One region of the Mesorhizobium sp. BH1-1-5 genome, then DNA from elsewhere that is predicted to be linked to it. Evidence: predicted binding sites of a transcription regulator. Region 1 holds the regulator's gene; each other region holds the start of a gene.
What was found. Region 1 encodes LexA, which represses DNA repair genes until DNA is damaged. Its sites were predicted from a motif close to TGTTCNNNNTGTGTTCNG; they were not measured.

Region 1 (7,741 bases):
GGCACGCTGGCCAAGGACAAGGTCGCCGACAAGGCTGTCGCCGACGCGGCCTTCTCGCTCAATGCCAACGAGGTGAGCCAGGTCGTCCAGGGCGCCTTCGGTCCCGTGCTGTTGCGCGTCACCGAGATCAAGCCGCAGGTGGTGAAGCCGCTTTCGGAAGTGTCCGCCCAGATCCGTAAGGACCTGGCGCTCGGCGAAGCAAGCCGCATCCTGCTCGACGTTCACGACAGCTATGAGGACACCCGCGCCTCGGGCGCCTCGCTTGCCCAGGCCGCCGACAAGCTGAAGCTCAAGGTCGTCACCATCGATGCCATCGACCGTACCGGCCAGCGGCCGGACGGCACGATCGTCAACGACCTGCCGGAATCGGCCGAGCTGATCAAATCGGTGTTCGCGGCCGAGCCCAATACGGAGAACGAAGGCCTGACCACTGCCGACAACGGTTTCGTTTTCTACGAGGTGCAGTCGATCACGCCGGCGCGCGACCGTACATTGGACGAAGTCCGCAAGAAGGTCGCGGCCGACTGGACGGAGGCCGAGACCGACAAGCGGCTCGACGCGAAGGCTCAGGAACTGGAGAAGCGCCTCAAGGCCGGCACCACGCTCGACGTCATCGCCGGCGAGCTCAAGCTCGACAAACAGACCAAGCGCGGCTTGAAGCGCGAAGCCGACGATGCCGATTTCGGCAAGGAGGGTGCCGCAGCCATGTTCGGCGTCGGCGAAGGCGGCACTGGCTTGATCCCCTCGCCCACCGGCGACGGTCAGATCCTGTTCAAGGTCGCCGAGGTCTTCGAGCCGGCAGGCGCCGATGGCAGCGCGGTGCCGGACGAAGCCCAGAAGTCCTTCGGCGCCGGCATGTCCGACGACCTGCTCGACCAGCTGGTGGCGCAGTTGCAGTCGCAATATGACGTTCGCATCGATCCGAACGCCGTTTCGCAAGCACAGACACGATGAGCGCTCTGAAGACACACATAGCCAAGGTCGCCACCGGCACCGCGCTTTCCTTCGAGGAAGCGCGCGAGGCGTTCGACATCATCATGTCGGGCGACGCGACGCCCGGCCAGATCGGCGGCTTCCTGATGGCGCTGCGCGTGCGCGGCGAGACGGTGGGCGAGATATCCGGCGCGGTCGCCACGATGCGCGCCAAGATGCTGCGCGTCGAGGCGCCGCACGACGCCATCGACATCGTCGGCACCGGCGGCGACAATTCGCATTCGGTCAACATCTCGACCGCTTCGGCCTTCGTCATCGCAGCCGCCGGGGTGCCGGTCGCCAAGCATGGCAATCGCGGCCTGTCCTCGCTGACCGGCTCGGCCGACGTGCTGACGGCGCTTGGCGTCAAGATCGATATCTCGCCCGAAATGATCGGCCGCTGCATCCACGAGGCCGGCGTCGGCTTCATGTTCGCGCCGGCGCATCATCCGGCGATGAAGCATGTCGGGCCAACCCGCGTCGAGCTCGGCACGCGCACCATCTTCAACCTGCTCGGGCCGCTGTCGAACCCCGCCGGCGTCAGCCGCCAGATGGTCGGCGTTTTCCTGCCGGAGTGGATAATGCCGGTGGCCGAGACGCTGAAGGCGCTGGGCGCCGATCACGCCTGGGTCGTCCACGGCGACGGCTATGACGAGATCACCACGACGGGCGAGACCCAGGTGGCGGAGCTTGCCGGCGGCGAGATCCGCGGCTTCACCTTGACGCCGGAAGCCGTCGGACTGAAGCGGCACACCAAGGAAGAACTGCGCGGCGGCGACGCCGCCTACAACGCCAAGGAACTGCGCGATATGCTGGGCGGAACCGCCGGCGCCTATCGCGACACGGTGCTGATGAATGCTGGCGCCGGACTGGTCGTGGCCGGCAAGGCGACGACATTGGCCGATGGTATCGCCGCGGCGGCGCAAGCGATCGACAGCGGCCGCGCGCTTGGCGTGCTGGACAAGCTCGTCGAGATTTCGAACGGATAAGGCCTTGTCGGACATCCTGCGCAAGATCGAAGCCTACAAGCGCGAAGAGATCGCCGCGGCGAAGCTCCGCGTGCCGCTGGCCGAGATCAAGGCGCAGGCTGTGGACGCCGAGCCACCGCGCGGTTTCCTCGCGGCGCTCGAAGCCAAGCGCCGGGCTGGCGGCTTCGCGCTGATCGCCGAGATCAAGAAGGCCAGCCCCTCCAAGGGCCTGATCCGCGCCGATTTCGATCCGCCGGCGCTGGCCAAGGCCTATCAGAAAGGTGGCGCGGCCTGTCTTTCGGTGCTGACCGACGCGCCGTCCTTCCAGGGCGCTCCGGAATTCCTGACGGCGGCGCGTGCGGCCGTGCGCCTGCCGGCCCTGCGCAAGGATTTTCTGTTCGATCCCTACCAGGTATACGAAGCACGCGCCTGGGGCGCCGACGCAATCCTGATCATCATGGCGAGCGTCGACGACGCGCTGGCCAAGGAGCTTGAGGCGATCGCTTTCGAGCTCGGCATGGACGCCCTTGTCGAGGTGCATGACGAAAAGGAAATGCAACGCGCGCTTGGCCTGTCATCGCGCGTGATCGGCATCAACAACCGCGATCTGCGGACCTTCGTGACCAGCCTCGATGTTTCGGAGCGACTGGCGGACATGGTGCCGGCGGACCGGCTGCTGGTCAGCGAAAGCGGCATCTTCACGCATCAGGACTGCCGCCGGCTGGAAAAGAGCAGGATTGGCACTTTCCTCGTCGGCGAGAGCCTGATGCGGCAGGCGGACGTGGCCGCGGCGACCGAGCTTCTGCTGACGGGCAAGGCGCCGGCCGAGGCCGTTTGAGGATGCCTGCCCTCACCCATCTTGGCGCCAAGGGCGAAGCCAATATGGTCGATGTCGGCGGCAAGGCCGAGACGACGCGCACGGCGATCGCCGAAGGTTTCGTCTCGATGCGGTCTGAAACGCTGGAGATGATTCTCGCCGGCGATGCCAAGAAAGGCGATGTGCTGGGCACGGCCCGTATCGCCGGCATCATGGCCGCGAAGAAGACGCACGAGCTGATCCCGCTCTGCCATCCGCTGCTTCTGACAAAAGTTGCCGTCGAGATCGAGCCGGACCGTTCGCTGCCCGGCCTCAGGGTCACCGCGCTCGCTCGCGTCACCGGCAAGACCGGCGTGGAGATGGAGGCGCTGACCGCTGCCTCGGTCGCCTGCCTCACCATCTACGACATGGCCAAGGCGGCGGACCGCGGCATGGTGATCTCCGGTATCCGTCTGGTCGAGAAGACCGGCGGCAAGTCCGGTGACTACAAGGTGGATGCCTGATGGCATTGGTTCCGGTCGCCGAAGCGCTCCAACGCCTGCTCGACGGCGCCACGCCATTGCCGGGCGAAAGCATTCCGCTGGCGGAAGCGGCCGGGCGGGTCCTGGCGCAACCGGTTGTGGCGCTGCGCACGCAGCCGCCCTTCAATGCCTCCGCGATGGATGGCTATGCCGCGCGTTCCGCCGATGTTGCTTCAGTGCCGGCACAGCTCGAGGTCATCGGCATGGCGCCTGCCGGGCGGGGCTTTTCCGGATCCGTCGGGAAAGGCCAGGCCGTGCGCATCTTCACCGGCGCGCCGGTGCCCGAAGGCGCCGATACCATCGTCATCCAGGAAAACGTCCGCGACCTTGGCAACCGCAAGATCGAGGTGACCGAGCCGACCGCGGAAGCACGCAATATCCGCCGCGCCGGGCTCGACTTCGGCCAGGGCGATGTGCTGCTCAACAAAGGTCGCGAACTCGATGCGGCAGCGCTTTCGCTCGCGGCGTCGGCCAACCACCCTGCCTTGAGCGTCGTACGCCGGCCGCTGGTTGCCATCATCGCCACCGGCGACGAATTGCTGCCGCCGGGGAGCGCGCTCGGCCCCGACCAGATCATTTCCTCCAACGCCTATGGCGTTGCCGCCGCCGCCCAGTCCGTCGGCGCGCGCGCGCTCGATCTGGGCATCGCCGCCGACCGCAAGGAGGCGATCGCGGCGCTGGTCAGGAAAGCGGTCGAGGCGAACGCAGACGTCATCGTCACGCTCGGCGGCGCGTCGGTCGGCGACCACGACCTGATCCATGACGTGCTCATCGGCGAAGGCATGACGCTCGACTTCTGGAAGATCGCCATGCGCCCCGGCAAACCGCTGATGTTTGGCCGGCTTGGCAATGTCCGATGCATCGGCCTGCCCGGCAACCCGGTGGCCAGTATCGTCTGCTCGCAACTCTTCCTGAAACCGCTGCTTGCCCGGCTCGGCGGCCGCGATCACAGGCAGGACGTGCGAGCCGCCCGGTTGGGCGCCGCCATGCAGGCCAACGATGTCAGGCAGGACTATGTGCGCGCCGTCGTGCGCGAAGAAGCCGGCGCCCTGATCGCAACACCTTTCGGCATCCAGGACTCCTCGATGCTGCGGATGCTCGCCGACGCCAACGGCCTGATCCTGCGTGAGCCCTTCGCGCCGGCCGCCGAGACAGGCGCCGAATGCAGCGTTCTGATGTTACGCTGAACAAAACGTCAACAAATTCACTAAACTTTAAACGGTTGCGGAACACAACTGGAACAGATAGTGTTTGTTCTGGGTTTGTTTTTCTGATTCTGGTTTCAGAACCCGTGGGGGCCGCCGATGCTGACGCGCAAACAACATGAACTCCTGATGTTCATCCATGAACGCCTGAAGGAGAGCGGGATTCCCCCATCCTTCGACGAGATGAAGGAAGCGCTCGACCTTGCATCCAAGTCCGGCATCCACCGGCTGATCACGGCGCTGGAAGAGCGCGGCTTCATTCGCCGGCTGCCTAACCGGGCGCGTGCGCTGGAAGTGTTGCGCCTGCCCGACTCGATCGCCCCCGGCCTCAATGCGGCGAAGAAGTTTTCGCCAAGCGTCATCCAGGGCAGCCTGGGTCAGAACAATGTCAGTCGTCAGATCAGGCCGGTGGCGCCGTCGCGAGCCCCGACGCCAAGCAATGACGACGATGCCGTTTCGGCCGTATCCATCCCGGTGATGGGACGCATCGCCGCCGGTGTGCCGATCGACGCCATCCAGCACCAGACGCATTCGATCACCGTGCCGCCGGACATGATCATGGGCGGCGAGCACTATGCGCTGGAGGTCAAGGGCGACTCGATGATCGAGGCTGGCATCTTCGACGGCGATACCGTCATCATCCGCAACGCCAATACGGCGAGCCCGGGCGAGATCGTGGTGGCGCTGGTCGACGACCAGGAAGCGACCTTGAAGCGCTTCCGCCGCAAGGGTGCCTCGATCGCGCTCGAGGCCGCCAACCCGGCCTATGAAACCCGGATCTTCGGACCGGACCGGGTCAAGGTTCAGGGTAAGCTCGTCGGACTTATCCGCCGCTACTGAGCAAGGCTGGGCGGCGGTCTTCGTCCGGAATTGCCCGACATCTATTCTGTCGGCTGCGGCGCTGCAGCCGGCTTGTCCGGCCGTTGATAGGGCGGCAGCCCCCTCGCCTCGCGCGTGTATTTCCGTTGCTCGTGCCAGGGTCGATATGGTTCTTCGACCGCATAGCGAGCGGTTGGCCGCGCGGTTGCCGATTGCGGATCGAAGAAGACGGCGGCGCTGCCGTCGCGCGCCAGCTGCCGCTTGGTGACGACAAGCACGCGCGGATCGTGGCAGGGGTTGTAGGCGGTGGCGTCGTTGATGACGATGAGGTCGGCGAAGCCGCAGGCCGGCCGCGCGCTGCCGCGGTTCTCGGCGAGCGCGACGATGGCGCCGGACGGATGCCGGCCGATGCAGAGGTCGTCCGTACAGTAGAAGGGCGAGCCGGGCGGCAGGTCGACCGGATCGGCGATGTCCAACGCATCTTTGGCGAACGTTTCGGGCGGCACGATTTCCTCGGCTTTCAGCGCCCGTTTCCAGTTGTCGGTGGTGAATTCGTTGGAGCGTTCGCGATTGACGGCGAGCTCGCCGCCGCCGATCGGCATTGCCACCAGATGCGCGTCCTCGGAGATGAGCACATCCGGCGTGCTCACATGCGGAATGGCCAGCAGCGCGGCGAGAGCGAAGGGCACGGCTGCCAACCTAAGCCAGGTGGTGGCCATGGTCGCGATGACCAGCGCGATCGTCGCCAGCAGCACCGACTGGATCGAGATCAGCCCGACGGCATCGACCGGTGAGCGCTCGGAGATCCACGCCGAAATGGCGATCATCGCCGTCAGGCCCTTGCCCATCACATAAAGGAACGGACCGTCGAAGCCGAAGGGCATCGCCAGCGCGCTCAACACGGCGAACGGCATGACGATCAGCGAGACGATCGGCATCACCGCCAGATTGGCAAACAGGCTGAGCGGCGACACGCGCTGGAAATGCCAGATAGCAAACAGCAATGTAGCGCTGCCCGCGATGAGCGAGGTTACGGCGGCGCCACCCACCCCGAGCGCCAGTTTTCGCGACAGGTACCCGAGGAACGATCGCTTTGCCGGCGGCGTTGTCGTTTTGCCGGCGCGATAATCGGCAAAGCCGGCAAAGGCGCCGACCAGGGCGGCGGTGGCAGCAAACGACATCTGGAAGCTCGGGCCGACCACCTCGTGCGGCGAGACAAGGATGACGGCGATGGCCGAGATCGCCAAGTTGCGCATGGTCAGCGCCGCGCGGTCGAAGAGCACGGCGGCGAGCATGACAGCCAGCATGATGAAGCTTCGCTCGGCCGCCACGACGATGCCGGAGATCACGAGATAGGCGGCGATCGAGAGCAACGCTATTCCAGCGGCATATTTCTTCACCGGCCGGCGCGACGAGAAATCCGGAAACAGCGCGAAGGCGCCGCGCAAAAGCACCATTATCGTGCCGGCGACCAGCGCCATGTGCAGGCCCGAGATAGAAATGATGTGGTAGATGCCGGTCCGCCGCATCGACTCGTTGATCGCTTCCGGAATGCCGGCGCGCACGCCGACGATCAGCGCCGCGGCGATCTCGCCTTCGGACCCGCCGATGGCGCTCCTGATATGGTCGGCAATGCCTTCGCGCGCGTTTTCGATGGCCGATGTGACGCGCGCGCCAAAAGGTGCCTCCACTGGCCCAATCAGCTTCGGATCGCCCAGGAAAAAGCCGCTGGCGCCAATGCCGGCAAAGTAGCTGTCGAAGGAATAGTCGTAGCTGTCCGGCCGAACCGGGCCGGTCGGCGGCAACAGCTTGGCATAGCCCGTCAGCATCGAGCCGGCGGTCATGCCGGGTGGGATCCTGCGCGCCGACAGCCTGACGCGGTCCGGCGCGTAGCGCAGCTTCGGATGCTGCGTGGAAATCAAGTCGATGGTCAGCCGGACGCGGCCGTTGGCCATCGCCTCGGCGGTGACGAGGCGGCCGGTCAGCCGCGTCTGGATTTCGGAGCCCAGCATCGGCGTCGCCATCCGCCAGGTCTCCACCTTGGCGCCGAGAAAGCCGAGCGCACAGAAAAGGCTCGCCATGAAGACAAGGTGCGTTTTCTGCCAGGAACGCGAGACCGCCGCGCAGATGGCCATCAGGGCCACCGCCGCAATTGGCCTGTAGAGATCGGGCTCACTGCCTAGCGAGAAGTAATAGATGACGCCGGCCGCAAGGAAGACCGGCACCAGCAGGAAGCCGATACCGCGATCGAGCTCGGTCGTGGCGGCGACGGCAATGCTCCGGCGCAGTGCAGGAAGCGAAACGCGGCCAAGCTGCTTGCGGATCCGGCTGACGGTGCCTGCCGGCGAGGCTGGCTGTAGCGCATCGTCGCTGGACGGCAGAAGCTCGGTTGGTGGACGGAATTCCGGAAGCGAAACCGGCGCGGCCTCTGCGGGCGAG
Region 2 (7,741 bases), on a different contig from region 1:
CGGGCCGGACCTCAACCTCTTGTCCCGCATCGGCCCGGCGATCCTGTGGATCGCCGCCCTGCTCGCCTGCCTGCTTGGGCTCGACCGGCTGTTTCAGGCCGACCGCGAGGACGGCTCGCTCGACCTTTTGGTGCTCAACGGCGACCGCCACATGCTGGCACTGACGGTGCTGACGAAATGCCTGGCGCATTGGACGGGCAGCGTGCTGCCGCTGGTGGTCGCCGCACCCTTGCTCGGCCTGTTCATGAACATGGAGCCGCTGGGCATCGGTGCGACGGCGCTCACCCTTCTCATCGGCACGCCGGCCATCACCTTCATCGGCGCCGCGGGCGCCGCGGTCGCGGTGGCGCTGCCGCGCGGTGGGTTGCTGATCTCCGTGCTGGTGCTGCCTTTGACCATCCCGGTGCTGATCTTCGGCGTTTCGGCAAGCTATGGCGCCGTCGCCGATCCGGCGCCGTTCCTGCAGCCCTTCCTCATTCTTGCCGCGCTGACGCTGTTTCTTGCGGTGCTGGGTCCCTTGGCGGCGGCGCTGGCGCTGCGGCACGGGACGGATTGAGACGAGGAAGACGTTCCTCCACTGCGGCACCGCGACAAATTGCGGGCCGGCCCAAGCGAGGTTATGGGAAAGACATGATCGCGACGATTGGCATGATGGAAAGCGGGGCGCAGCCGATATGAGCGCGCACGCCCTGTTCGTCACCGCCGCCTATGCCATCACCGCCGTCGTGCTCGCCGGGCTGGTCGGCTGGATCCTGCTCGACCAGCGGGCGCGCAAGCGCGAGCTGGCGGCGCTGGAAGCGGCCGGCGTGCGGCGACGCTCCGACAAGGCCGCCAAGTCATGAACATCGAAACGTCATGAGCATCGAAACCGAAGCCCCGGCGCCGCGCCGCCGCCTGTTCGTGCTGTTGCCGCTGCTGGTGTTCCTGGGGCTGGCCGGGCTGTTCCTGTCGCAGCTGCTCTCGGGCCGCGACGCCTCGGAAATCCCCTCGGCGCTGATCGGCCTTCCGGCGCCGCGGACCGATCTGCCGCCGCTCGAGGGGACGAGCCTGCCGGGGCTCGAGTCAAAAGATTTTGCCGGAAAGGTGACGCTGGTCAACGTGTTCGCGTCCTGGTGCGCGCCGTGCCGCGAAGAGCATCCGGTGCTGCTCGGCCTGTCGCAGGACAAGCGCTTCACGCTCGCCGCGCTGAACTACAAGGACCAGCCCGAAAACGCCCGCCGCTTCCTTGGCGACCTCGGCAATCCGTATCAGGCGATCGGCGTCGACCCGGCCGGGCGCGCGGCGATCGACTGGGGCGTCTATGGCGTGCCCGAGACCTTCGTCATCGGCAAGGACGGCAAGATCGCCTACAAGCATGTCGGGCCGCTGACGCCCGATTCCGTGAGGGCGTTGCTGTTGCCGCAGATCGAGAAAGCCCTGGCGGCGCCGGGTTAGGCGTCCCCCTCATCCGGCCGCTACGCGGCCACCTTCTCCCCGAGGGGAGAAGGGGTTTGGCGCCGGCGATTACCTGCTCCTCTCCCCTGGGGGAGAGATCGGATTGCCCCGAATTGCCCTTCGCAATTCGGTTGGCGATCCGGGTGAGGGGGAATTCCCCTCGACCGGAAAAGACTTAACCGTAGATCTGCTTGTGGACCTGGTAGAGCATCTCGGAACGGTCGGCGCGCAGATCGGCGAGATCGCGGCTGGACAGGTTCTCGATTTCGGCGACGAGGCGGTTGTAGTGGCGGCGCTTGGCCATGCTGGCGCGGGCGCGGGAGACAAGATTGTCGAACATGACAGGGTTCCTTTAATGCCGCATTGGCGCGGCCGGTTGTTCCTCCCTGACGATTGTGAGGATGACATAGGAATGGTGCATTGCAAAAGAAAGATGTTGCAATGCACCATTGCAGCCAGCGCATAGCCGGTTAACCGCGGGCTAACGGGCCATGCGTCGGGCGCGGCCCGCAAGGCCGGTCCGCTTCACGCAGTTCTCATCTGTTTTGTCATACAAATTCCTGGTCTGCCGTCTTGCCAGATCGCCTTCGGACTGGCTTGATCCGCCCGTCACGTGAGTGCCGGGAGGAAAATGCATGGCGGCCGCAGACTATTACGACGTTCTCGATCCGCGCTTCTCGCGCCTGTTCAACGGCAGCGCCCAGGTGGAAAAGCTGTTCACCGGCTGCCGCTGGGCGGAAGGGCCGGCCTGGTTTGCCGCCGGCCGCTATGTCGTCTGGTCCGACATCCCCAACAACCGCATGCTGCGCTATGACGAGACCGACGGCAGCGTCAGCGTGTTCCGCCAGCCGTCCGGCAATTCCAACGGCAACACGGTCGACCGCCAGGGCCGGCTGGTGACCTGCGAGCATTCCGGCCGCCGCGTCAGCCGCACCGAATTCGACGGCTCGATCACCACCATCGCCGAGAAGTGGAAGGGCAAGCGGCTGAACTCGCCCAACGACGCGGTGGTGCGCTCGGACGGCTCGATCTGGTTCACCGACCCGAGCTACGGCATCGACACCGACTATGAGGGCGACAAGGCCGAGAGCGAGATCGGGGCCTGCAACGTCTATCGCGTCGATCCGGAGACCGGCGATGTCGAGGCCGTCATCACCGACATGGTGCGGCCGAACGGGCTTGCCTTCTCGCTCGACGAAAGCCTGCTCTATGTCGTCGACACCGGCCGCACGCATGGCGAGAAGAACCCGGCGCATATGCGCGTCTTCAACGTCGGCAAGCACGGCAGGAAGGTTTCCGGCGGCAAGGTCTTCGCCGACTGCACCGCCGGCCTGTTCGACGGTTTCAGGCTCGATTCCGACGGACGCATCTGGACAAGCGCGGCCGACGGCATCCATTGCTACGATCCGGACGGCACGCTGATCGGCAAGGTCAAGGTGCCGGAAGTGACCGCCAACTGCGTGTTCGGCGGCAACAAGCTAAACTGTCTCTACATCGCCGGCACCACCTCGCTCTACATGGTGCGGCTGATGGTGAACGGAGCCAAAACCTATTGAGCGAGACTGTTTGGAAATTCTACTCCGGCGGCCCTCTGCCGGCGGTTTCTGCGCTTCCGGTGCTCACGGACCCACAAGTCCGCTCCGCTCCGGTTCTCGAAACCACCATCATATGACTCGCCGGAGCGAATTTCGAAACAGTCTCGACCGTGCAAGCCACTGAAGGGGAGGGAGAAAAATGCCATTCGTCAACATCCGCATCGTCAAGGAAGTGATCGCCGCCGATCCGGCCGGCAAGAAGGCTGACATCGCCAAGAAGGTGACGTCGGCCATCATGGAGGCCACCGGGCTTAGCAATAACGATGTCTGGGTGGTGTTCGAGGAGGTCAACGCCCGCGACTGGTATGTCGGCAAGACCGATGTCGAGACGCTGCGGAAGGGGTAGGGCCGCACGTTCGGGTGCGGGCGCGCCCCTTCTCGCTCAGCTCGCCGCCGCTTGCTCGGCGGCTTCCTCGATGCGCTCCATGTCGTCGTCCGACAGGCCGAAATGGTGGCCGATCTCGTGGATCAGCACATGGGTGACGATGTCGCCCATCGTCTCCTCGTTCTCGGCCCAATAGTCGAGTATGGCGCGGCGGTAGAGCGTGATGCGGTTCGGCCCCTCGCCGGTCTGCGGGTTCCAGCGTTCGGCGATGCCGCGTCCCTCGAACAGGCCAAGCAGGTCGAAGGGCGTCTCCAGCGACAGGTCGTCCATGATTTCGTCGGTCGGGAAATCGGCGATCTGGATGATGATCTCGCCGGTGAGCTTGCGGAACTCGTCCGGCAGATGGGCATAGGCCTCCAACGCCAGAAGCTCCATCTCGTCGATCGACGGCGAGAGCTGGTCGTGCCAGGTGCGTGTCTTATAGATACGGGCCATGAAATGTCCTTTGATCCCGGCATATAGGCTTTCGCGCCGATAGAGGCAAATGAGCCGGCCGGGCGTCCGCTTTCACGGTAAAAGGTGAAGGAATAAATTCCTTGTGACTCTGCTTGACTCTTCCGGGCGCCTCTGGAATCTATAGGAACATAACAGGAACAATTGCTGCCGGAAGTGAACGTCATGGCGATGAGTGCCGTGGCGCGGGACACTGTTTTTGCCCTGCGCCGCCAGATCGCGAAGATCGAAGGAACGCTGCCCGAGCGCCTGCAAGCGCCGGCGCCTGGCGCGCCTGCTGATGTTACCGGATCGGACATGACGATCGTCCGGCGCGGCCTTGCCGTGGCCGCGGCGGACGCCTTCCTGCGCACCGGCATCGAGCGCCTCGACGCGGCCCTTGGCGGCGGCCTGCCCAGGGCGGCGCTCAGCGAAATCCATGGCCTGGAAACCCGCGATGCCGGCACTGTCGCCGGCTTCGCGCTCTCGCTCGTTAGCCTCATCCTCAAAGAGAAGCAGGGCCTCCCGATCCTCTGGGTCGGCACCGCGGAAATTTTCCATGAGGCGGGCTTTCCCTATGCCAGGGGGCTGCACGCCCTGTTCGGCATCGAGCCGGAGCAATTGCTGTTTTCCGAGGCGCCCAAGCTGCTCGATGCGCTATGGATCGCCGAGGAGGCCGCCCGCATGACCGCCTTCGCCGCGGTCATTCTGGAAGTCCGCGGCAGTCCGCAACGGCTCGACCTCACCGCCACGCGCCGGCTGCACGCCCGCGCCCAGAACGCCAGCCGGCCGCTGCTTTTGCTGCGCCAGGCGGGCGAGGCCGACCCCACCGCCGCGCCCGTGCGCCTCATTGTTTCGGCGGCGCCCGCGGCAAGCCGCGAGACAGTCGCCGGGCCGCTCGCCGGCTCGATCGGCCGCCCCGCCTTCAAAGTCGATATCGGCAAGAGCCGCACGGCCCTGCCCGGACAATTCACACTGGAGTGGAACCCAAATGAGCACGCTTTTGCAGAAAGAACAGAGAATTCTGTCGCTGTGGTTCCCGCATCTGGCCGCGGAACGGATCCTGCGCCAGCGTCTGGGGCGGTCCTGGCGTTCCCGGCCCTCGCAGCACCTGCCTCTTGTGATCAGCCATCGCGACAACAACACCCAGCGCATCGCAGCCCTCGACGAGCGGGCTGAGGCGCTGAAGCTGAAGCGCGGCATGGGCATTGCCGATGCGCGCGCCATGCACCCCTCGATCGATGTGGTGGAGGCCGACGCGGAAGCCGACCGCCGCCTGCTCGAAGGCCTTGCCGACTGGTGCGACCGCTACACGCCCCTGGTGGCGATCGACGCCGAGGACGGGCTGTTCCTCGACGTCACCGGCTGCACGCATCTCTTCGGCGGCGAGCGCGCCATGCAGGACGAGATCCTGACCCGCTTCTTCCAGCAGGGTTTCGATGTCCGCGCCGGGCTCGCCTCGACGCCGGGCGCCGCCTGGGCGGCGGCGCGCTTCCATGGCGACCGTATCGTGGCCGGCGGTGAGGAGGAGGCGCTGCTGGCGCCGCTGCCCTTGTCGGCGCTGCGCATCGCGCCGGAGACCCGCGCCGGCCTTGAGAGCGTCGGCCTGCGCACCGCCGGCGCGGTGATGGCAGCACCCCGCGCGCCGCTCGCCCGCCGCTTCGGCGCCTCTCTTCTTCTGCGCCTCGACCAGGCGCTCGGCCGCCTCGACGAAGCCGTGTCGCCGCGCCTTCCCGTCGCGCCGCTCTCGGTCGAGCGCCACCTTGCCGAGCCGGTCGTGCTCACCGACGAGATCGAGCGGCTGGTGAGCCGCCTTGCCGTCGCCTTGAAGAGCGACCTCGAACGGCGCGGCGAAGGCGCAAGGACACTGGCGCTGCTTCTCTTCCGCGTCGACGGCGCCGTCAGCCGCATCGCCGTCGGCACCTCGCGCCCGATGCGCGAGCCGCGGCTGATCCAAAGACTGTTCCACGAACGGCTGACCGCGCTGGAGCAGAGCATCGATGCCGGCTTCGGCTTCGACCTCGTGCGGCTGTCCGTGCTGTCGGTCGCCGCCTTCGACATGTTGCAAGGCGACCTCACCGGCGAGGCGGACGACGATGACGCCGACATCGCGCTGTTCGCCGACCGCGTCCGCGCCCGCCTCGGCGAGGCCGCCGTGCTGAAGCCGGTGGTCGTCGAAAGCCATCTGCCCGAACGCGCCGTCAAGACCGTGCCTTTCGCCGAGGCGCCGCAAAGGCGCGCGCCGGCGGCCGGCCGGGCGGCGCTGCCCCGAACAGCGCCGCCGATGACCATCTATCCGCCGGAGCGGCCGGTGCGCCTGTTCCGCTCGCCCGAACCGATCGAGGTGCCGGCGACCGAGATCCCGGAAGGCCCGCCGATGAATTTCCGCTGGCGGCGCGCGCTCTACCGCGTCGCCCGCGCCGAGGGGCCGGAACGCATCGCCGCCGAATGGTGGCGGCAGCTGCCCGGCGAGGAAGAGGCGCCGACCCGCGACTATTACCGCATCGAGGACAGCGAGGGACGCCGCTACTGGCTCTACCGCCAGGGTCTCTACAGCAGCGCGCCGCAGGCCGCGCCGCCGCGCTGGTTCATGCATGGGGTGTTCGCATGAATGCGCTGACCGTCATCCCCTATGCCGAGTTCGGCATCAGCTCGAATTTCTCTTTCCTGCGCGGCGCCTCCAAGCCGGAGGAGCTGGTGGTCACGGCGAAATTCCATGGTTTTGCCTCGATCGGCCTTGCCGACAGGAACACCGTGGCCGGCGTCGTGCGCGCCTGGCAGCAGGCCAAGGTGGAGAAGATGGCCTATCACCCGGGCTGCCGGCTGGTGTTCGGCGACGGCACGCCGGACATTCTGGCCTATCCCCGCGACCGCCAGGGGTGGGGCCATCTCTGCCGCATGCTGACCCAGGCCAATCTGCGCGACGAAACCGAGAAGGGCGCGACATTGCTCGAGCTCGACGACCTGCTCGAATGGGGCGATCGGATGTCGCTGGCGATCCTGCCAGATCTGTCGACAGACGCGGATGGCAATCTGGCATTCATTAGCCGGCTTAAGGATCGCTTCGGCTCGGTGCTCCGCCTTGCCGTGGCGCCAAATTATGCCGGGAATGACCGCTTCCGCATCGAGCAGGCGGCGGCGATGGCCGAGCATGCCCGCGTTCCGCTGATGGCGACCAATGACGTGCTTTATCACGCCGCCGAGCGTCGCCCGCTGCAGGATGTGCTCACCGCGATCCGCCTCAACACCCCGGTTTCCGACGTCGGGCTGGAGCTGACCGCCAATGCCGAGCGCCATCTGAAGCCGCCGTTGGAGATGGCGCGGCTTTTCCGCCGCCACCCGCAAGCGCTGGCCGAGACGCTGCGCCTCGCCGACGAGCTAAGTTTTTCGCTCAGCGATCTCGAATACAACTATCCGGACGAGCTGACCGAATCCGGGCTGGGGCCGCAGGCCGAGCTCGAACGCCTTGCCCGCGAAGGCGCGGCAAGACGCTATCCGGCCGGCATTCCCGATTATGTGCTGAAACGCATCGACAGCGAGCTCGCCTTGATCGAGCGCCTGAACTATGCCCGTTATTTCCTGACCGTCCACGACATCGTCAAATTCGCCCGCAGTCAGGACATCCTCTGCCAGGGCCGCGGTTCGGCCGCCAATTCGATCATCTGCTTCTGCATCGGCATCACCGAGGTCGGCCCCGAGCGCATCGACACCTTGTTCGAGCGCTTCATCTCCGAGGAGCGCAACGAGCCGCCCGATATCGACGTCGATTTCGAGCATGAACGGCGCGACGAGGTCATCGCCTATATCTACGAGAAATACAGCGCCAAGCGTACCGCCTTGGCCGCCGCCGTCATCAGCTATCGCGGCCGCTCTGCCCTACGCGAGGTGGCCAAGG
Region 3 (7,741 bases), on a different contig from region 1:
GCGGCACGGCCATGTAGAGATGGCCGCCGCGGATCAGGTTCGGCATCTCCTGGTAGAAGAAGGTGATCAACAGCGAAGCGATATGCGCGCCGTCGACGTCGGCGTCGGTCATGATGATCACGCGGTCGTAGCGCAGGTCCTCGTCGCGGTATCTCGAGCGCGTGCCGCAGCCGAGCGCCTGGGTCAGGTCGGAAATCTGCTGGTTGGCGGCAAGCTTGTCGTTGCCGGCGGAGGCGACGTTGAGGATCTTGCCGCGCAGCGGCAGAACCGCCTGGCTGGCGCGGTCGCGCGCCTGCTTGGCCGAGCCGCCGGCCGAGTCGCCCTCAACGATGAAGATCTCGGCGCCGGCGGCGGCGTTCTGCGTGCAATCGGCGAGCTTGCCCGGAAGGCGTAGCTTGCGCACCGCGCTCTTGCGCGAGACTTCCTTTTCCTGGCGGCGCCGCACGCGCTCATCGGCGCGCGCGATGACCCATTCGAGAAGCTTCGAGGCTTCCTGCGGATTGTCGGCCAGCCAGTGGTCGAACGGGTCGCGGATGGCGTTTTCGACGATGCGCATCGCCTCGATCGTCGCCAGCCTGTCCTTGGTCTGGCCGACGAATTCCGGCTCGCGAATGAACACGGACAGCATGCCGGCGGCCGAGATCATCACGTCCTCGGTGGTGATGATCGAGGCGCGCTTGTTGCCGATGAGGTCGGCATAGGCGCGCAATCCACGCGCCAGCACGTTGCGGAACCCGGCCTCATGCGTGCCGCCTTCAGGGGTCGGAATGGTGTTGCAGTAGGAGTTGAGGAAACCGTCACCGCCGAACCAGGTCACCGCCCATTCGAGCGAACCGTGGCCGCCCTGCTTGTCGCTCTTGCCGGCGAAGACCTCGCGCGTGACCTGGAATTCGTCGCCGAGCGACGCCTTGAGATAATCCTTGAGGCCGCCGGGGAAATGGAACTCGGCCTTGGCCGGCGTCTGGTCCTTGTCCTTGATCAGCGACGGATCGCAGGTCCAGCGGATCTCGACACCGCCGAACAGATAGGCTTTCGAGCGTGTCATGCGGTAAAGCCGCGCCGGTTCGAAGGCGGCGCCCTTGCCGAAAATCTGCTCGTCGGGATGGAAGCGGGTCCTCGTGCCGCGGCGGTTGTGGACCTCGCCGAGATGCTCGAGACCGCTGACCGGGACGCCGCGGGAAAAACGCTGGCGGTAAAGTTGGCGACCCCGCGCGACTTCGACCTCGAGGTGGTCGGACAGCGCGTTGACGACCGAGACGCCGACGCCATGCAGGCCGCCGGAGGTCTCGTAGACCTTGGAGTCGAACTTGCCGCCCGAATGCAGCGTCGTCATGATGACTTCGAGCGCCGGCTTCTTGAATTTCGGATGCGGATCGACCGGGATGCCGCGGCCATTGTCGGTGACGGTCAGGAAGCCGTCGGCGGAAAGCTCGACGTCGATGAAGGTGGCGTGGCCGGCCACAGCTTCGTCCATCGAATTGTCGATGACCTCGGCGAACAGGTGATGCATCGCCTTGTCGTCGGTGCCGCCGATATACATGCCCGGACGGCGCCGCACCGGCTCCAGCCCTTCCAGCACCTCGATGTCGGCGGCGCTGTAGCTTTCGCTGCCGTCGCGGGCGGCGGTCGAACGCTTCGCGGCCTGCACCAGCGGATCGGCGGGCCGCGAGGGCGCGCGCACCGGCTGCGCCGGTTTTTCCATCTTGCCGAAGAGGTCGTTGCTGTCGTCCATGCTGGGCCTAGCGTCCGGTAATGCGAATCACGTCTCGATACTGCCACGCTTTTGGCGGGCGAACGAGTTCCTGTTCCGTTCAGGGATCAAACTGTCTCTTATTCCAAAACCATTCGATAACCAAGCCGGCCGAAATAGGGCGATCGGCGGGTGGTGGGATTCCTGATTCTTTAACAATGACGCCTAGCGTGAGGCCTAACTAACAAAAGACCACGGGCGTCAGGGGTTTCGTTGTGAGGGGCAGGGCCATAACCATGATCGGCATCGCCGCCGTCTTCGGCGCGATCTCGATCTTTGCGGCGGATTTCTGGGTCAAGAGCCAGGCGAAGGCTCAGCCCGAGGTCAAGGTCGTCACGGTCGAAGCCCCGCAGCAGCCCAAGGTCGAGTTCAAGACCATCGTGGTGGCTCAAGCGCCGCTGCGCTACGGCATGGAGCTTGGGCGGGCGCAACTCGCCGAGATCCCGTGGCCGCAGGATTCCCTGCCGCAGGGCGCTTTTCCGACCATCGACAAGCTGCTTGCGGACGGCAGCCGGGTCGTGCTGTCGCCGATCGAGGTCAACGAACCGGTGCTGCTCGCCAAGCTGTCGGGACCGAACGGCCGCGCCACCCTTTCCAACATGCTGTCGCCGGGAATGCGGGCCGTCACCATCCGCACCGACGAGATCGCCGGCGTCGGCGGCTTCATCACGCCGGGAGACCGCGTCGACGTCGTTTTGACGCGTGACGCCGGAGACATCCAGGAAGTGTCCAAGAATGCGCTGGGAGCAGCCGGCTCGACGGTGACCTCGGAGGTCGTCGTCTCCGACGCCAAGGTGCTTTCGGTCGGGCAGGGCGCTGACGAACGCAAGACCGAGCCGCAGATCGCCAATTCCGTGACCATCGAGGTGACCAACGAAGGGGCGCAGAAAGTGGCGCTCGCCCGCACCGTCGGCACCTTGTCACTGTCCTTGCGTTCCGCAGCCGACGCCAGCGCCAGCAAAAGCGGGCTCACGACCATCTCGTCCTTCGGCGGTTCGGTTGCCGCAAGCACGCAAGCGAGCGCCGCCTCGCTCGTCAATGCGGTGACGAAGGACCAGGACGAGCCGAAATTCAAGACGGTGATCGTGACGCGCGGCGACAAGGTCGAGGAATACAAGGTTCCTTCACGGGAACCGCCGCAGGAACTGCAGCAATAGCCGGTGGGGACCGGCGGGGACGGGGCAAGATGTTCGGGTTTGATGTATTTCGGACGACCGGGGGATGGCGCCTTCTCGGCGCGATCGCGCTGGCGGCGGCAATGCTTGGCGTCGCCGCGCCGGCAAGGGCGGACAATGACGTCGTCTATGTCTCGGCGAACAAGAACGCTTCGATCAAGGTCGCCAAGGGCAAGCCGAAGACGATCATGACGAGCGCCGCCTTCTACCAGATCGTCATCGGCGATCCGGAGATCGCCAACGTCAATCCGCTGACCGACAAGTCATTCTATGTGCTCGGCAACAATCTGGGCACCACAGGCATCGCGCTCTTCGACCAGAACAAGCAGCTTGTCGGCACCATCGACATCGAGGTGACGCTGGATACCGACCAGTTGGCCAGCACCATCCGCGCCAGCGTGCCCGACGCCAAGATCAAGGTCGGTTCAGCGAACGGCCGCGTGGTGCTGTCGGGCGAGGCCGACGACGCGGTCGCCGCCGACAAGGCCAGCAAGATCGCGTCGCGCTTTTCCGGCAACGAGGAAGTCATCAACTCGGTCAACATCTCGTCCTCGCAGCAGGTGCAGCTCAACGTCCGCTTCGTCGAGATCAACCGTCAGGCCGGTCAGGACCTCGGCGCTAAATACAGCGCCAATTTCGCCTATGGCATAGGCAACCGCAAAGTCGTGCTGAACCCGGATGGGGGAAGCGTGACGGGGGCCGGAACCGGTGAGATCATCGGCAGCCTCTTGTCGAACGGCGTTTCGATCGACATCGCCATCAAGGCGCTGGAGGAACGCGGTCTGGCGCGGCGGCTGGCCGAGCCGAACCTGATCGCGCGTTCGGGCCAGACGGCGAGCTTCCTTGCCGGCGGCGAGTTCCCGATCCCGGTTTCCGAAGACAATGGCAAGATCAGCGTCACCTACAAGAAATACGGCGTCGGCCTGGATTTCACCCCGACGGTGCTGAAGGACGGGCTGGTGAGCCTCGACATCGCGCCGGAAGTGTCCTCGATCGACCCGTCCGCTTCGATCCAGGTCAGCAGCGGCATTTCCATTCCGGCCTTCATCGTGCGCCGCGCCAGGACATCGGTCGACCTCAAGAACGGCCAGAGCTTCATGATCGCCGGCCTTCTGCAGTCGCAGAACGACATCACGACATCACGGGTGCCGGGGATCGGCAAGCTGCCGGTGCTCGGTCCGCTGTTCTCGTCGAAATCCTATCAGCGGCGCGAGACCGATCTGGTCATCATCGTCACGCCTTACCTGGTCAAGCCGGTCGATCCCTCGAAGAAGATGGTCGAGCCGACCGATGGCACCCAGCCGGCAAGTCCCGCCGATTACTTTCTGAACAACACGGACGAAGTGGACGCTTCGGCGCCGAAGCGCCCGGTGGCACTGGCGGACGGCAGCGCCGCCCGCCCGGTGGCTGCCGCCACGTCCGGCCACTTCCTCGACCTGCCGAAGGACTAAGGCCATGCGCAGCCTTTCTTGCATTGCTCTGCTCCTGGCCGGTTTCGCCAGCGGTTGCACCAGCGACGACTACATGCGCGCGGAAGGGGTGACGCTGGCTGCCGGCAACGCGCAGGCGTCCAACACCGCCATGCAGATGGTCGATCCATGGAAGTATGGCGTCCAGAACACAAAGCTCCTGGTGCCGGCCCAGCGTCCGGGTTCCGGGAGCACCGCCGTCGGTGCGAAAGCCGGCTCCGGGTCGTCATCGACGACATCATCATCATCAACGACATCGGACTGATGGGCTGACGCCGATGGCATCTGGCAGCAAGACAAAGAAGATCCTGCTCGTTTCGACGGACAGGACATTTTTGCAAGACACGCGTACGGCTTTCGCGGCCTCCGAGGTCATCGAGCTTCTGACGCTGGAAAAGAGCGTCAACGAGCTGCGCGGCGAGATCCTCGAGACAGACTTCGGCACGGTCATCGTCGACATGGACGCGGCCAAGCTCGAGGAGATCGAGTCGCTGCAGCGCGTCATGCGGCGTCTGGAAGGCAGCGTTCCGGTGGTCGTCGTGACCCAGGAATTCAACGCCGCGGCGGTGCGCATCCTGGTGCAGCTTAAGGTCGCCGATTTCCTGGTCAAGCCGATCACCACGGCCGACCTCGTGCGTTCCGTCATCCGTGCGCTGCAGGGACCGGGGCGGGAAGAGAACACCGAATCGCATATCTATACCTTCATGCCGGCCGCCGGCGGCGTCGGCACCACCACGCTGGCCCTGCAGACGGCTTTCCAGCTGCATCATTCGGTGACGCGCGGCGCATCGACCTGCGTCGTAGACCTCAATTTCCAGCAGGGCGCCTGCGCCGAGTATCTCGACCTCGAACCGCGCTTCGACATCACCGAAATCGAGAACCAGCCGGAGCGCCTCGACCGGCAGTTGCTCGACGTGATGCTGTCCAAGCATGCGAGTGGGCTGTGCGTGCTTGCCGCTCCCACGCGCCCTTCGGACATGCGCTCGTTCAAGACCGATGTCGTGGTGCGTATGCTCGATCTCGTCGCGGCTTATTTCGACAACGTCGTCATCGACATGCCGCGCACCTGGTTCCCCTGGACCGAGACGGTGCTGCTTGGGTCGAACAAGCTCTATATCGTCGCCGAGATGACGGTGCCCTGCCTGCGTCATACGCAGCGTCTCATCCAGGCAGTCTATGAGACAGCCGGCAAGGAAGTGAAGCCCAACGTCATCGTCAATCGCTTCGAGCAGAAGATGTTCGACAGCGGCATCAAGCAGGCCGACGTTCAGGAGATACTCGGCGAGCATTTCGTCGGCGGCATCTCCAACAATTACCGGCTGGTGCGCGAGGCCGTCGACCGCGGCGTGCCGCTGCACGCCATCGACCCCAACGCCAATGTCGTCAACGACCTGAAGAAGATCATCCTGCCGGAGGAGGCCGTCCAGACGGCGGTCAAGTCGAAGTCGCTGTTCGGCCTGGGCAAGGGCTTGCTGAAGAGGAAGGCAGGATGAACAGTCGCTTTTCCAACCTGCAGAGCCGCGACGTCCGTCCGCAGCGGGCGCCGGAACCCGCGCCCGTCGCGCACAATGCTGTCGTCATCCCGACGACCCGCAAGCCGGCGCCGCCGCGGCCTGAGGCAGCGCCTGCAAAAAACGCCAACAAGGTGCTGGACGCACGCGTGCGCATCCATCGCATGCTACTCGAAGAAATCAACCTCGTGGCGCTTGAGCGGCTGCCCCGGGATGAAATGCGCCGGCAGGTGCATGAATTCGTTTCGGAAAAGACGCGCGAGGAGCGGATGGCGATCAACATCGCCGAGCTCGACTCGCTGGTCGACGATATCGTCGACGAAATGGTCGGCCTCGGCCCGCTCGAGCCGCTGCTCAAGGACCCCGAGATCAACGATATCCTGATCAACGGCCATGAGAACTGCTTCGTCGAAAGGCGCGGCAAGCTGCAGCAGGTCCACATTCCGTTCAAGGATGAGGCGCATCTGCTTCGAATCATTAATAAAATTGTCGCGGCGGTCGGCCGTCGCGTCGATGAATCGCAGCCGATGGTCGACGCCCGCATGCTCGACGGTTCGCGCTTCAACGCGGCGATCCGCCCGGTCAGCGTCGACGGGCCGCTGGTGTCGATCCGCAAATTCTCCAAGAACAAGCTCGGCTTGCACAAGCTGGTCGAATTCGGCGCCATCACCCAGAACATGGCCGAAGTGCTGGCGGCGGCCGTGCATGCCCGCAAGACCACGATCATCTCCGGCGGCACCGGCACCGGCAAGACGACGATGCTCAACGCTTTGTCGGCCTTCATTCCGGAAGACGAGCGCCTGATCACCATCGAGGACGCGGCCGAGTTGCAATTGCAGCAGCCGCATGTCGCGCGCATGGAAACGCGCCCGGCCAATATCGAGGGCCATGGCGAATTGAAGCAGCGCGACCTGGTCAAGAACGCGCTGCGCATGCGGCCCGATCGCGTCATCCTCGGCGAGTGCCGCGGCGAGGAAGCCTTCGACATGCTGCAGGCGATGAACACCGGCCATGAAGGCTCGATGGCCACCATCCATGCCAACACGCCGCGTGACGCCATCTCGCGTCTGGAGCAGATGCTTGGCATGACCGGCATGCCGATGACCGTGCAGTCGATCCGCAGCCAGATCTCCAGCGCCATCGACATCATCGTCCAGCTGACACGCCTTTCCGACGGCAAGCGCAAGGTGACCAGCGTCGCCGAAGTGACCGGCATGGAAGGCGACGTCATCCAGATGCAGGAGATCTTCCGCTTCGTGCGCACCGGCATGGAGGCGGACGGCAAGATCCTCGGCCATTTCGAAGCGACCGGCATCCGCCCGCGTTTCCTCGAAGACCTGCGCAACATGGGCATCGAATTCCCGGGCAAGTATTTCGAGCCCGGCCGGCCGCAGGACTAGACCGGTGTTCGAGGGATTCAGCCCGGTCTATGTCGTTTACGCCGCCGCGGCGCTCACCGGCATCATGATCGCCGAGGGCCTTTATTTGCTTTATGCCGGGCGCAGCGACAAGCGCACGGCCATCAACCGCCGCATGAAGCTCGCGGAAAACAAGATCAGCCAGGAGCAGGTGCTGATCCAACTGCGCAAGGAGCGCGGGATCGACGGCCGCGGCTCCATCTTTTCCCTCGACCGCTTCCACGCCCTGCGCACGCAGTCCGGCATGACCACGCCGCTGCCGAAGTTCCTGATGATCACCTCGGGCGTGGCCGCGGCACTGGCGCTTTTAGGCATCTGGAAGGGCCTGCCGCTCCTGTTCGGCCTCATCCTGCTCGTCGTGCTGCTGCCGGTCTTGCCGGTGATGGTCATGCGCTTCATGCGCAAGCGCCGGCACAAG

Region 2: LB572_RS21800 (ImuA family protein) is a predicted target of LexA. The motif match lies at 3,993-4,010, and genes of this name have one in related genera.
Region 3: parE (DNA topoisomerase IV subunit B) is a predicted target of LexA. The motif match lies at 1,798-1,815, and genes of this name have one in related genera.

The regions. Positions count from the first base shown of each region.
Region 1 is NZ_JAIUIM010000010.1:226,490-234,230, reverse strand. Features, by position in the region: gene LB572_RS16030 (peptidyl-prolyl cis-trans isomerase) at 1-954, shown strand, start outside; gene trpD (anthranilate phosphoribosyltransferase) at 951-1,961, shown strand; gene trpC (indole-3-glycerol phosphate synthase TrpC) at 1,966-2,778, shown strand; gene moaC (cyclic pyranopterin monophosphate synthase MoaC) at 2,781-3,260, shown strand; gene glp (gephyrin-like molybdotransferase Glp) at 3,260-4,465, shown strand; gene lexA (transcriptional repressor LexA) at 4,583-5,323, shown strand; gene LB572_RS16000 (ComEC/Rec2 family competence protein) at 5,365-7,741, opposite strand, start outside.
Region 2 is NZ_JAIUIM010000016.1:150,572-158,312, reverse strand. Features, by position in the region: gene ccmB (heme exporter protein CcmB) at 1-556, shown strand, start outside; gene ccmD (heme exporter protein CcmD) at 675-842, shown strand; gene LB572_RS21825 (DsbE family thiol:disulfide interchange protein) at 856-1,434, shown strand; gene LB572_RS21820 (hypothetical protein) at 1,610-1,774, opposite strand; gene LB572_RS21815 (SMP-30/gluconolactonase/LRE family protein) at 2,070-2,990, shown strand; gene LB572_RS21810 (tautomerase family protein) at 3,169-3,375, shown strand; gene LB572_RS21805 (metallopeptidase family protein) at 3,412-3,849, opposite strand; gene LB572_RS21800 (ImuA family protein) at 4,033-5,025, shown strand; gene LB572_RS21795 (DUF6504 family protein) at 4,967-6,457, shown strand; gene LB572_RS21790 (error-prone DNA polymerase) at 6,454-7,741, shown strand, end outside.
Region 3 is NZ_JAIUIM010000005.1:31,473-39,213, reverse strand. Features, by position in the region: gene parE (DNA topoisomerase IV subunit B) at 1-1,732, opposite strand, end outside; gene cpaB (Flp pilus assembly protein CpaB) at 1,987-2,907, shown strand; gene LB572_RS08165 (type II and III secretion system protein family protein) at 2,937-4,376, shown strand; gene LB572_RS08160 (hypothetical protein) at 4,381-4,659, shown strand; gene LB572_RS08155 (AAA family ATPase) at 4,673-5,887, shown strand; gene LB572_RS08150 (CpaF family protein) at 5,884-7,305, shown strand; gene LB572_RS34580 (type II secretion system F family protein) at 7,310-7,741, shown strand, end outside.